2 regions of the Pseudomonas sp. 3A(2025) genome follow, and region 2 is predicted to be linked to the other one. Evidence: predicted binding sites of a transcription regulator. Region 2 holds the regulator's gene; the other holds the start of a gene.
The links. The regulator LexA, encoded in region 2, represses DNA repair genes until DNA is damaged. The targets are predictions, from matches to a motif close to CTGTNTNNNNANACAG.
Positions count from the first base shown of each region.

Region 1: a site for LexA is predicted at 5,230-5,245, ahead of recN (DNA repair protein RecN). Genes of this name have one in related genera too.

Region 1 is NZ_BAAILM010000113.1:1,002,223-1,009,432, forward strand. Features, by position in the region: gene dapB (4-hydroxy-tetrahydrodipicolinate reductase) at 133-936, opposite strand; gene dnaJ (molecular chaperone DnaJ) at 958-2,088, opposite strand; gene dnaK (molecular chaperone DnaK) at 2,414-4,330, opposite strand; gene grpE (nucleotide exchange factor GrpE) at 4,434-4,997, opposite strand; gene recN (DNA repair protein RecN) at 5,269-6,942, shown strand; gene fur (ferric iron uptake transcriptional regulator) at 7,025-7,210, opposite strand, start outside.
Region 2 is NZ_BAAILM010000031.1:41,889-49,098, forward strand. Features, by position in the region: gene topA (type I DNA topoisomerase) at 1-556, shown strand, start outside; gene ACYP2A_RS11415 (DUF6586 family protein) at 635-1,156, shown strand; gene ACYP2A_RS11420 (hypothetical protein) at 1,366-1,602, shown strand; gene sulA (SOS-induced cell division inhibitor SulA) at 1,621-2,091, opposite strand; gene lexA (transcriptional repressor LexA) at 2,106-2,717, opposite strand; gene ACYP2A_RS11435 (TetR/AcrR family transcriptional regulator) at 2,948-3,673, shown strand; gene nagZ (beta-N-acetylhexosaminidase) at 3,761-4,759, shown strand; gene pssA (CDP-diacylglycerol--serine O-phosphatidyltransferase) at 4,766-6,109, opposite strand; gene ACYP2A_RS11450 (glycerophosphodiester phosphodiesterase) at 6,186-7,210, opposite strand, start outside.

The DNA of each region.
Region 1 (7,210 bases), on a different contig from region 2:
ACACTAAAGCTGTATCTTACAGAAAAGGCCTGTTTTGGTCTACCACCAATACAGCACAGACTCTTCCCCAAAGACTTTCACGACTCAAGCAAGCCGCGAAAAACCCGCATCTTCGCCGATAACATCGGCCGATCAGCGCAGGTCGAGCACATCCTGCATGTCATAAAGACCTGGCGCCTTACCTTCGAGCCACAGTGCGGCACGCACTGCACCACGGGCAAACGTCATGCGACTGGACGCCTTGTGGGTAATTTCCACGCGCTCGCCATCGGCGGCAAACAGCACGGTGTGATCACCCACGATGTCGCCGGCACGGGTGGTGGCAAAGCCGATGGTTTGCCGGTCACGCGCACCGGTCTGACCTTCGCGACCATAGACCGCGACCTTCTCAAGGTCACGCCCCAGTGCATTGGCAACCACTTCACCCATGCGCAAGGCCGTACCCGAAGGCGCGTCGACCTTGTGCCGGTGATGCGCTTCGCTGATCTCGATATCGACCTCGTCACCCAGCACGCGAGCAGCGGTATCGAGCAGCTTCAGGCACAGATTCACACCAACGCTGTAGTTGGCCGCGAACACGACCGGAATCTCTTTGGCCGCCTCTGCCAGGCGCAGCTTTTCTTCGGCGGTAAAACCAGTGGTGCCGATCACAATCGCCTTGCCCGCCTTGCGACAGAACGCCAGGTTTTTCAGCGTGACCGATGGATGGGTGAAGTCGATCAGCACATCGAACTCTTCCGCCACCCGCGCCAGATCACCCGACAACGGCACACCAATACGCCCCTGCCCTGCCAGCTCACCGGCATCGGCGCCGACCAGCGTGCTGTCGGGGCGATCGATGGCAGCTGTCAACCCGGCGCCCGGCGCCTGGCCAACCGCTTCGATCAAAATCTTGCCCATGCGCCCGGCGGCGCCTGTCACAGCAATACGTCGCATACCCTGCTCCTGTGGATAACCTTATAAGTCGCCGAAGAAACGCTTCACACCCTCGAACCAGCCGCTGGCTTTGGGAGAATGCGATTCGTTGCCCTGCAGCGACTCACGGAACTCTTCGAGCAGTTCGCGCTGACGCTTGTCGAGATTGACCGGCGTTTCGACCGCCACGCGGCACATCAGGTCGCCAGGACCACCACCGCGCACCGGCGCAACACCCTTGCCACGCAGGCGGAACTGCTTGCCGGTCTGGGTGCCTTCAGGAATCTTCAGCTTGACGCGACCATCGAGGGTCGGCACTTCCAGCTCACCACCCAGCGCCGCATCGGTAAAGCTGATCGGCACCTCACAGAACAGGTGCTTGCCATCACGCTGGAAGATCGCGTGCTCGCGCACATTGATGACCACGTAAAGATCGCCAGCAGGGCCACCGTGCGGACCCGCCTCGCCCTCACCCGACAGACGGATGCGGTCGCCGGTGTCGACACCCGGCGGCACCTTGACCGACAGGGTCTTGTATTCCTCGATACGGCCTTCACCATTACAGGAATCGCACGGATCGGAGATGATCTTGCCGTTGCCATGGCAGCGCGGGCAGGTTTGCTGCACCGAGAAGAAGCCCTGCTGCATGCGTACCTGACCGATACCGCCGCACGTCGGGCAAGTGACCGGCGAAGAACCTTTTTTGGCACCGCTGCCGTCGCACGGCTTGCAGTTGACCAGCGTCGGCACACGGATATTCACGGTCGTGCCGCGCACCGCTTCTTCCAGGTTCAGCTCCAGGGTGTAACGCAGATCGCTACCGCGTTGCGGGCCGCCACGGCCACCGCCACCGCGTCCACCGCCGAAAAAGTCGCTGAACACATCGCCGAAAATATCGGAGAAATTCGCACCGCCCGCACCAAAGCCGCCACCGCCGCCCATGCTCGGGTCTACGCCGGCATGACCGTACTGGTCGAAGGCTGCACGCTTGCTGGCATCGGAGAGCACTTCGTAGGCCTCGTTGGCCTCCTTGAACAGCTCTTCGGATGCTTTGTCGTCCGGGTTGCGGTCAGGGTGATGCTTCATCGCCAGGCGGCGATAGGCCTTTTTCAGCTCTGCCTCACTGGCGCCTCGCTCAACCCCCAATACTTCGTAATAGTCACGCTTAGCCATATCTTCTTCCGCACTCTTGAGGACGTCCGGCCAAACCCTCCTGAGCCTGGCCAGACTCGTTGAGCCCAATACAGGCCCGGACCCAACTCACGTCAATTCAACGATCCTGGTCTTCGTTCAACGGCCGAAAATGACCGAGAAAGCGGCTTTACGGGCCGCGATGCAGGAGCATCGCGCCCTTGCCGCCAGGTATTTGCCAGTAGATGGCAAACACCGAAAATTTCGTCTGTTCCAGACACGCCAACGCGGGAGCAAGCTCCCGCGCGGCGACATCCTACCAGCGACCGCAATGCTGCGGTCAACCGGCTTGCAAGTGAGCCTGCGCTTACTTGTTGTCTTTGACTTCTTCGAACTCGGCGTCGACGACGTCGTCAGGCTTGGCTGCGCCTTCGGCCGGCTTGGCAGCGGCTTCCGGGTTTTCAGCCTGCTCGGCGTACATTTTCTGCGCGATTGGCGCCGAAACCTTCGACAGCTCTTCGACCTTGGCTTCGATCAGCGCCTTGTCGTCGCCTTTGACAGCGGCTTCCAGGGCTACCAGCGCAGCTTCCACAGCCGTCTTCTCTTCAGCAGTCACCTTGTCGCCCGCGTCGGAGATCATCTTGCGAGTCGAGTGCACCAGCGCGTCACCCTGGTTACGGGCAGAGGCCAGCTCTTCGAACTTGCGGTCTTCTTCGGCGTTGACTTCGGCGTCACGCACCATCTGCTGGATTTCTTCCTCGGACAGACCGGAGTTGGCCTTGATCACAATGGACTGCTGCTTGCCGGTGGCCTTGTCTTTGGCGCCGACGTGCAGGATGCCGTTGGCGTCGATGTCGAAGGTCACTTCGATTTGTGGCACGCCACGTGGTGCTGGCGGAATCTCGGCCAGGTCGAACTTGCCCAGGGACTTGTTCTGGCCAGCCTGCTTGCGCTCACCTTGCAGCACGTGAATGGTCACGGCGTTCTGGTTGTCGTCGGCAGTGGAGAACACCTGGGATTTCTTGGTCGGAATCGTGGTGTTCTTCTCGATCAGCGCAGTCATCACGCCACCCATGGTTTCGATACCCAGGGTCAGCGGGCTGACGTCGAGCAGCAGAACGTCTTTGACGTCACCGGCCAGTACCGCACCCTGGATGGCAGCACCCATGGCAACGGCTTCGTCAGGGTTGACGTCTTTACGCGCTTCTTTACCGAAGAAATCGGTAACCAGCTTCTGCACCAGCGGCATACGGGTCTGACCGCCGACCAGGATCACGTCGTTGATCGCGCCGATGTCGATACCGGCATCTTTCAGCGCAACGCGGCAAGGCTCGATGGTGCGCTTGACCAGGTCTTCAACCAGCGATTCCAGCTTGGAACGGGAGATTTTCACGTTCAAGTGCTTGGGACCGGTCGCATCTGCAGTGATGTACGGCAGGTTGACGTCGGTCTGCAGGCTGGAGGACAGCTCGATCTTGGCTTTCTCGGCAGCTTCTTTCAGACGCTGCATGGCCAGCGGATCACCCTTGAGGTTGATACCGCTTTCTTTCTTGAATTCGTCAACGAGGTAGTCGATCAGACGGATGTCGAAGTCTTCACCACCCAGGAACGTGTCACCGTTGGTTGCCAGCACTTCGAACTGGTGCTCGCCGTCGACTTCGGCAATTTCGATGACCGAAACGTCGAAGGTACCGCCACCCAGGTCATAAACGATCACGGTGTGATCGCCCTTGGCCTTGTCCATACCGTAAGCCAGAGCGGCTGCGGTCGGTTCGTTGATGATGCGTTTTACGTCCAGGCCAGCGATACGGCCGGCGTCTTTGGTCGCCTGACGCTGGCTGTCGTTGAAGTAGGCCGGAACGGTGATGACCGCTTCAGTGACGGTCTCGCCGAGGTAGTCTTCGGCGGTCTTCTTCATCTTTTTCAGGATTTCAGCGGAAATCTGAGGAGGAGCCATTTTCTGGCCATTGACCTCGACCCAGGCATCACCGTTGTCAGCCCTGGAAATCTTGTAAGGCACCATCTGGATGTCTTTTTGAACGACTTCTTCGTCGAAACGACGGCCGATCAGACGCTTTACTGCGTACAGCGTGTTGTGCGGGTTGGTCACCGCCTGACGCTTGGCCGACTGACCGACCAGGATTTCGCCATCGTTGGCGTACGCAATGATCGACGGCGTGGTACGCGCGCCTTCGGCGTTTTCGATAACCTTGACGTTACCGCCTTCCAGAATCGAAACGCAGGAGTTGGTGGTCCCCAGGTCGATACCGATAATTCTGCCCATCTTTAACTCTCCAGAAACTTGTGTAGGGTTGCCGCAACCGGGTTCACAGATTGCGGTAGCACTTTTAACGCTTGACCTTTAAATGGGGGCTGGTCTGCCGATTTCAAGCCTGCTCGTCAATCGACGGTTTGGCAGGCGAAGGTGCCTTGCTGACCACGACCATGGCCGGGCGCAGCAGACGACCATTGAGCTGATAGCCCTTCTGAAACACTTTGAGCACGGTGTTGGGCTCGACGTTGGCATTTTCTTCCAGCGCCATGGCCTGGTGCTGATCAGCGTTGAACGGCTGACCATGCGGATCGACCGCTTCGAGCTGGTAACGCTTGAGCGTGTCCTGGAACATTTTCAGCGTCAGCTCGATGCCTTCGCGCATCGGACGGATACTTTGATCGTCCGGGCTGGACAGATCGAGCCCGCGCTCCAGGCTGTCGATGATCGGCAGCAAGTCGCCGGCAAATTTTTCCAGCGCAAACTTGTGCGCCTTTTCTACATCCTGCTCGGCACGGCGGCGGACATTCTGCAGATCCGCAGCCACGCGCAGAGACTGGTCTTGCGCGGTAGCCAGTTGCTCTTCGAGCACTTGCACGCGCACTGCCAGATCTTCACCTGCTGCCGATTGTGCAGCCTGGTCCTGAGCCTGCGTATCCAGATTCTGTTCGTCAGCCATAGATCTCTCCTTTCAAAAACGTCCGCGAACCCAGCTCGCGCTTCTGTCCCCCTATATGGGAACGGAATTTCTGGCTTCAAGGGGCAGGCATGCGGGAAGTTGAGGTTTGTATTGAAAAATTTCGCAGCAGAAACCCGGGCAATCGCGCAGTTAAATTACCAAAACAACTAAAAATTCAAAAAACCCAATCAAATCGAGCTAAAGGCAGGCATTGTCAGGCGCAAACAAAACACTGTATAAATAACCAGAAGAGCCATCTCGGAGCCACCTCATGCTGGTCCACCTTTCCGTACACAATTACGCCATCGTCGAGCACCTCGACCTCGAACTCGATCGAGGGATGAGCGTCATCACGGGCGAAACCGGTGCCGGCAAGTCGATCATGCTCGACGCCCTGGGCCTGACCCTGGGCGACCGGGCCGACAGTGGCGTGGTCCGGCCGGGAGCCGACAAGGCCGATATTCTGGCCACCTTCGACCTTGCCGACATTCCAGAAGCCCGGGCCTGGCTCGCCGAGCATGACCTGGACAGCGAGGGTCCGTGCATCCTGCGCCGGGTCATCACTGCCGAAGGCCGCTCGCGCGCCTATATCAATGGCACGCCCTGCCCGCAGGGCGACCTGAAGGCGCTGGGCGAATTGATGATCGACATTCACAGCCAGCACGAGCATCAATCGCTGCTCAAGGCCGAGACCCATCGCCGCCTGCTCGACGAATACGCCGGCGCCACCGACCTGGCCCGCCAGGTGCAACTGGCGTCGCAACGCTGGCGCCAGACCCGCCAGGAACTGGAGCGCCTCTCCAATTCCGGCGACGAACAACGCGCCCGCCACCAATTGCTCAGCTATCAACTCGAAGAGCTGGAAAGCCTGAGCCTGGGCGAAAACGAGCTGGAAAACCTTGAGCAGGACCACAAGGCCCTGACCAACGCCGAAAGCCTGCTCGGCATCTGCCGCCAGGTGATCGAGCAATGCAGCGAGAGCGATTCGGGCAACGTCCTGCATGCCCTGACCAACAGCCTCAACCGTCTGTCCGGCGTCAGCAACAGCTCGACCGCTCTTAACGAGGCCACCGAACTGCTGTCCAGCGCGCAGATTCAGGTTGAAGAAGCCATGGGCGAGCTCAATCGCTTTCTTGATCACTTCGACGCCGATCCAGCCCGCCTGCAACAGATCGAAGAGCGTCTGGACGCTATATATAGCCTGGCACGCAAGCACCGCATCCAGCCCAATGAAGTGGCGACCCTGCACCAGAAGCTGCTGGACGAAATCGAAACGCTCAATGCCAACGACGAATCCATCGAACGCCTGCAGAACGAACTGGCCGCCTTTGCCCGTCACTATCAGGAAAAAGCGCGGGAATTGAGCGATCTGCGACACCGTTCGTCGGGCGAACTGGCGCATGCCGTCGAGCAGGAAATCCATCGCCTGGGCATGCCGGGCGGCCGTTTCAGCATCGAGCTGAAAGCCCACACCGGTGGCGAGTTGCTGCCTTACGGCCTGGAGCAGGTCGAATTGCTGGTCAGCGCCAACCCCGGCCAGCCGCTCAAGCCACTGGCCAAGGTCGCCTCCGGCGGCGAACTGTCACGCATCAGCCTGGCCATTCAGGTCATTACCGCCCAGACATCGCGCATACCGACACTGGTATTCGACGAAGTGGATGTCGGCATTGGCGGCCCGACCGCTGAAATCGTCGGTCAACTGTTACGCAGGCTGGGCGACCGCGGCCAGGTCATGACCGTGACCCACCTTCCGCAGGTTGCAGCTCAGGGCCATCAACACCTGTTCGTGCACAAGGTCCGCGACAACAACGCCACGCGTACAGCCGTATCCAAGCTCGGCAAGAACGAACGCATCGAAGAAGTCGCACGCATGCTGGGCGGCATCGACCTGACCAGAGAATCACTGGCCCATGCGAAAAAGATGATCGTCACGTCAAAAAGCTGAGGGTAAAAACCGAGGCGCACAAAAACGCCCCTTGTCGTACTGAGTCGACAAGGGGCGTTTTGCCATGCACGAAAAGAAAGACTCAGTCTTTCTTGCTGCGCACGTACAGGACCAGATTGTGGTCGACCAGCTCATAGCCGTGCCGCTCAACAATGGCTTTTTGCAGCGCTTCGATGCCTTCGTCGAAGAATTCGATGACCTCGCCAGAGTCCACGTTGACCATATGGTCATGGTGGCCACCGTCAGCCAGTTCGAACACCGCATGACC
Region 2 (7,210 bases):
CTGTGGTAATAACCCCGATTGCACCGGCTACGAGATCGAAGAGGGCACTTATCGCATCAAGGGCTACGAAGGTCCGAGCCTTGAATGCGACAAGTGCGGCAGCGAGATGCAGCTCAAGACCGGCCGGTTCGGCAAGTTCTTCGGTTGCACCAATCCTGACTGCAAGAACACCCGCAAGTTGCTCAAGAGCGGTGAGGCGGCCCCGCCGAAAATGGACCCGGTGAAGATGCCGGAGCTCAAGTGCGAAAAGGTCGATGACACCTACATCCTGCGCGACGGTGCCTCCGGGTTGTTCCTGGCTGCCAGCCAGTTTCCGAAAAACCGTGAAACCCGCGCACCGCTGGTAATCGAGCTGCAGCCGCACCGTGAAGAGATCGATCCCAAGTACCACTTCCTGTGCGATGCACCGGCAAAGGACGCCGAAGGCCGTCCGGCGGTTGTGCGTTACAGCCGCAAGACCAAAGAGCAATATGTGCAGACCGAGGTAGAAGGCAAACCCACTGGCTGGCGTGCGTTCTACGACGGCAAGGCGTGGAAGGTCGAAGACAAGCGTTGATCGGCTCAGCCCTTGCCTGAGGGTTCAGGCAGGGGCCTGGTCAGTGCCGGTCATTTGTGACTCAGGGGAGGTAGCAGCATGGCTCAAGAGCGTTACACCCGTACCAACCAGAAAATCTACTTCGCGGGCCTGGCCCTCGAAGCATTGGGCAAGGCCGAACAAGGTCAGGCCATCAATGCCCAGGCGCAAGTCCAGGCAGGTCGTGAGGCGGTGCTGTTTCATTTATATGGTGCGCTGCTGGGTTTGTGCCATGAAATCGCCGGTTACTATCGCTTGCCCCAGGCCAATGCGCCGCGTGCCGAGCAGTTGCTGACCCCGCAGGTGCTGGAAAGCGTGGCAATTCCTGAGCTGGGCGAGCTGATAGAGCTGGCGCAGAACTCCCACACCTGGGTAGCCCGGTTATTGGCGGCCTATGGTGCGTTGTTCGAGCCGCCACGCGAAGTTGCCAAGCCCAAGGGTGATGTCACTCAGCCGATGATCGTGGCGGTCAATCTGGACCATGAGCCTGAGCCGGAACTGAGTCGTGACGAGCTGGAAAGCTGGCGACAATCGCTTAAATTACTGGCCGTGCGGTTTCGCGAAGGCCTGAACGAGTTCTGAAGGGCGCCTCTAAAAACTACCTGCGTTGCCATCGCTGCGTTAAAAACAGGCTCGGAATGCTCATTTACAACCTGTAGACTCCGCTTCCTCGCCTGTTTTTGCCTTGCGCTGACTGCCTCGCCAACGTTTTTAGAGGCACCCTGAAACCTGTGATGTAAGCGACGGTGCGGACTGTTACACTGTCCGCCTTTCGCGGAGTATTTGTACTGATGCCTACTTCTTTTCTTGAAATTGTCGAACTTCCTGATGGCCGCATCGAGCTGCGCCGCGCCGATGACGAAGGTTCACTGGTCACTCTGAATTTTTCCGAGGACGCCAAGGTCTTCTTGCAAGGTCAGCATGTGGAAGTCGCCAAGGCCATGTTGAGCGTAGGCGTGCAGATGGCAGGACGCCTCGCAGAAGGCGTGCTGGAGAAAGAAGAAGATGGGCCTCGCGTTCTGCATTGAGACCCTGCTTCATCATCTTCAGCCCAATCGGATATTCAGGCTCTGCGCATCACCGATGCGTGCGGCAGCCGTCAATTGCTGACGTGCCGCCGGGCTGAGTGGATTGAACCAGCTCACCACCGTGTGGCTGTGCCCCAGGCGCAAGACTTCGCGGGCCAGTTGCAACGTGCTCTGGTTGCCACTGGGCTGCAACAACAGAATCCGCTCTCGATTCAATCCTGCATCGCGCAGCCAGGCTTGGGTCAGGCTGGCCGGCGGTGCGACCAGAGTCAGCCAGCGTGCGTTTGGCTCCTGGCTCAATTCCCTGAGCACCGGTGCCAACAGATTCAGGCAGTTCCCGGCCGCACCACGCAACGATAATTCGCTGAATACTTCCTGGGCAGGCTCCTGGAGCGCTACCGGCAACTGCTGAAAGGGCGTTGGCATAGGCTGCGCCAGGAACGCCTCGAACAGGTGTAATTGGGTATTGGGGGCCGATTGGAACTGCATGGTGATGTTCTCCCTTAGCGGCGAATCACGCCGACGCTCAAGCCTTCGATGACCAGCTCCTGCTCTTTGAGGTCGATTTCGATAGGGGCGAAATCGGGGTTCTCGGCAATCAGCCAGACCTTGCTGCCTTCACGCTTGAAGCGCTTGACCGTGACTTCATCACCGATACGTGCAACGACAATCTGCCCGTTACGCGCTTCACGTGTGGTGTGCACGGCCAGCAGATCGCCGTCGAGAATGCCGACGTTCTTCATGCTCATGCCGTGGACACGCAGCAGGTAATTGGCGCTGGGGTGGAAAAAGGCCGGGTTGATGTTGCACGACTCTTCAATGTGCTGCTGGGCGAGGATAGGTGCGCCCGCAGCGACCCGGCCGATGACCGGCAGGCTGTTGTTGTCGTCGGAGCGGGCTTCGAAGCCTGGGATGCGTATACCCCGTGAAGCACCGGGAGTCATCTCGATGGCCCCCTTGCGAGCCAGTGCCTTGAGATGCTCTTCGGCGGCGTTGGGTGACTTGAAGCCCAGCTTCTGGGCGATTTCCGCACGGGTAGGCGGGTAGCCGTTGTCTTCGAGGCATTGCTTGATGAAGCCCAGGATTTCGGCCTGGCGTGGCGTCAGTTTGATCATGATGGGCGCTCTGGATTCTTGTACAGTGACTGGGATTATATACAGTGAAGGCGTCTTGGCAATCATCCTGTTTATTTTTTCGCCAGATGGCCGTCTATATAACGTGCGGCAACACGCTGGTCGGACCCGCTTGAATACGTGACTGTTCGGCCACAAAATGAACCGCTTACTTGACAACCTACCTCCCTGAAACGTATGTTTCAAACGATTGTTTTGTCAGGCAGAGAGCCATGGCCCAGTCGGAAACCGTTGAACGTATTCTTGATGCTGCCGAGCAATTGTTTGCCGAGCGCGGCTTTGCCGAGACTTCGCTGCGGCTGATCACCAGCAAGGCGTCGGTCAACCTGGCGGCCGTGAACTACCATTTCGGCTCCAAGAAGGCTCTGATTCAGGCCGTGTTCTCGCGTTTTCTCGGGCCATTCTGTGCCAGTCTCGACCGTGAGCTGGAGCGCCGCCAGACCCGCCCCGAGCACAAACCGAGCCTTGAAGAACTACTCGAAATCCTCGTCGAGCAGGCCATGGCCGTGCAGCCGCGCAGCGGTAACGACCTTTCGATCTTCATGCGTCTGCTGGGCCTGGCCTTCAGTCAGAGTCAGGGGCACCTGCGCCGCTATATGGAAGACACCTACGGCAAGGTATTTCGTCGCTACATGGTGCTGGTCAATGAGGCCGCGCCGCGAATCCCGCCCATCGAGCTATTCTGGCGTGTGCACTTCATGCTCGGCGCTGCCGCGTTCAGCATGTCGGGTATCAAGGCGTTGCGCGCCATTGCCGAAAACGATTTTGGCGTACACACCTCGATCGAGCAGGTCATGCGCCTGATGGTGCCGTTCCTGGCAGCCGGCATGCGTGCCGACAGCGGGCTGACCGATTCGACGATGATCGCCGCCCAGCTCAAGCCGCGCCTCAAGTCCACTATCGCCGCTACCAGCTCGGCAGGCGCCGCCAAGGCCTGAGCGCCTGCATTGCGCCAGGCCTCAGGATCAAGCACCATGCCGCCCTGATCCACGGCAATGGTATGAAGGTTTCTTATGAGTTCTGGCCTGCAAGGCTCCTTGATGGTCGACGTCGCCGGTACCTGGCTGACCGCTGAAGACCGCAATTTCCTGCGCCATCCCGAAGTGGGTGGCCTGATTATCTTTGCACGCAATATCGAGCACCCGCGTCAGGTGCGTGAGCTGTGTGCGTCGATTCGTGCGATTCGTCCCGACCTGCTGCTGGCGGTCGATCAGGAGGGCGGGCGCGTGCAGCGCTTGCGCCAGGGCTTCACCCGCTTGCCGGCGATGCGCTCGATTGCCGAGTGCCCTGAAGCGCCAGCACTGGCCCGCCATTGCGGCTGGCTGATGGCGGCCGAAGTGCTGGCGGTGGGCCTGGACCTGAGCTTTGCTCCGGTGCTGGACCTTGACCACCAGCGCAGTGCAGTGGTCGGCACCCGTGCCTTCGAAGGCGACCCGGAGCGTGCCGCGCAATTGGCCGGTGCGTTTATCCAGGGCATGAACGAGGCGGGCATGGCGGCTACCGGCAAGCACTTTCCGGGGCACGGTTGGGCCGAAGCCGATTCACACGTGGCCATCCCTACCGACGAGCGTACGCTTGAGAGCATTCGTGCCCAGGACCTGGTGCCTTTCGCCCGCCTGAGCCAGCAACTGGCGGCGGTGATGCCGGCGCATGTCATTTACCCGCAGGTCGACGCTCAGCCGGCCGGCTTCTCGCGGCGCTGGTTGCAAGACATTCTGCGCGGCGAGTTGCAGTTCGATGGGGTTATTTTCAGCGATGACCTTTCCATGGCCGGTGCCCATGTGGTCGGCGATGCAGCCAGTCGCATTGAAGCGGCGCTCGGCGCCGGGTGCGACATGGGGCTGGTGTGCAACGACCGCGGTGCCGCAGAGCTGGCTCTGGGCGCCGCACAACGCTTGAAGGTAAAGCCGTCGCCACGCTTGGCGCGCATGCGCGGCCAAGCCCATGCCGCCACCGATTACCGTCAGCAGCCGCGCTGGCTGGAGGCGCTGCAGGCCTTGCGCGCAGCGCAGTTGATCGACTGATCCGGCTTAAAGAATCCGGTACAGCAATCGCTCAATGCGTACCCGACTGACCCGACGCAGGAATTTGTGCACACCTTCAGGGTAATCGGCCAGGGTCTGCAACTCTTCGAAGTTGCCGACCCGCTGAGTGTGTTGCATCAGTTGGGCAATTTCTGCTGTGCGGGTTTCGCTCCATTTGCCCTGCGGGTCGTCGATGAGCAGGGCATTTTCCAGATCAAGGTTGAATGCTCGCGGGTTGAGGTTATTGCCGGTCAGCAAGGTGTAGCGCTGATCGATCCACAGGCCCTTGAGGTGGAAGGTGTTGTCGCCGTCTTTCCACAGGTGCACGTTCAGGCGCTGGCGAGCGATGGCGGCCTGATGCTTGCGGGCAAAGCGACGCAGGCTGATCTCGTACAGGTATGGCAGTGCCGAAATGACCTTGAACGGCTCTTGCGGTGGAATGAAAAAGTCGTTGGCAGTCTTGTCGCCAATAATGATATCGACCTTGACCCCACGCTTGAGCGCCCGATTGATTTCGCGCGTCACGGCCACTGGCAGGTTGAAATACGGGGTGCAGATCGTCAGCTGGCTTTCGCTGCTGGCAATCAGTTCGCAGATCGTGCGGTTGAGGGTATTGCGCGGTCCGACCCCCAGCAGCGGGGTGATGCGCAGTTCGCCATTGTCGGCAACGCCCGTTGAGGTGTCATAGGCCGCCCGCTTGAGCTGCCCGCGAAACGCACGAATCTCGCCGCGCAGGCTGCGCGAACTGGGTGGTTGCGGCAGGTCGAGGCGGTGTACGGCAGGCGAGTCGATGATTTCGCGCTGCACCAGATCGACAAAGCTGTCGGCCAGTGCCGGACTGTGGATCAGGTGGTAGCGATCAAGCCGGTACTTGTCCTGTTTGTGCAAATAGACATTGTTGATGCTCGCGCCGGTGTACAGCACGTTGTCGTCGATCACGCTGCCCTTGAGGTGCAGCACGCCGAACAGCTCGCGGGTTTGCACCGGCACGCCATAGATCGGCACCTCTTGCTCGTATTCCAGATGCTGCGCTTGATACCAGGCACTGTTGCCAGGCTGGCGGCCAGCGCCGATCAGCCCGCGCTGGGCGCGAAACCAGTCGACCAGTACGCGGATATCCAGGTGCGGGCGCGCCTGTTTGGCCGCATACAGGGCATCGAGCACTTCCTGCCCGGCTTCATCCTGTTGCAGGTACAGGGCGATGATATAGATGCGCCGGGTGGCCGAGGCGATCTGCTCCAGCAGGCGTTGACGGTAGTTGGCGGCGTCAGGGATCAGGGTGATTGCCTGGTCTTGCAAGACAAAACCGCGAAGCGTGTCCAGGGTCGAGCGTCTGAAGGGGGACTGCATAAGCCTCTCGTGGGGTGTGCGCAACAGCTTGCGAGCTTACACCAGATTGGGCACCACAACAGGTGCCCGCCCATGTTCAATAACCGTGGCGCTTGAGAAGCGCGTCACTGCCTTCGCCGCCAGGGCGCTGGTAGAAGTGCAGCAGCTCGGCCGGTCGGTTGGTGAAGAAGCCGTCGACATCGGCGTCGCCAATGGTCTTGAAGTCCACCGCATCGTCCACGGTATAAGGATGAATGATCAAGCCTTGTTCATGCGTCAGGCGGTTCATCCACGGTTTGACCAGGTCTGCATAGCTTTGACTGCCGCCTTGGGCAAGCCGCGCAGAAGGGCCGGTGCCGATGGCGCCGTTGGCCTTGGCCCAGTCGATCCAGGCCTTGAAGTCGGCCTCGGACCTGACCTCCTGGGCGCCATAGTAACTGGCCCTGTCCTTGAACCCCGAGTCCTTGAACTCGACGTCGGACTTGGGGGGGATCGAGCCCTTGCCAATCCACAGCAGCAATACTTTGGGCACCTGCGGCATTTCCTTGTGCAGCAATTGCAGGCTGTTTTTCTCGAACGTTTGCAACACCACCCGGCCTGGCAGGTGCGCGACATTGACCTTGCCGGCTGCCGCCGCAGGTCGTTCGCTGAGCCAGCCGCGTTTATCCAGTGCCTTTTTCAGGTCGGCCTCGATGCCCGGAAACTGGCCGGGCGCCTTGGTTTCGATGTACAGCCCGGGCTTGTTCGCGCCGCCCTCGGCGATGTCGATCACCTCATCCAGGGTCAGGATCTTCAAGCCGGCGTAACCGTTGCGAGCGCGCTCCGGGTAAGCCTTGTTGAACCAACTGCCGGCGTCGAGCTGTTTGAGTTCGGCCAGGGTAAAGCGGTTGACCGGCTCATCGGCGCGAGTGGCAAATACCTCGGCAACGTTGGTGGTGCGTCGCAGGTTGTCGTCGTGCAGGGCGATCAATACGCCGTCCTTGGTACGCTGCAGGTCCAGCTCAAGATAGTCGGCGCCCAGATCGCGGGCCAACACATAGGCCGGCACGGTTTCTTCGGGAGCGTCGAACGATGCACCCCGATGCGCAATCACTGCAGGCCACGGGATGCCGGCTTTTTCAC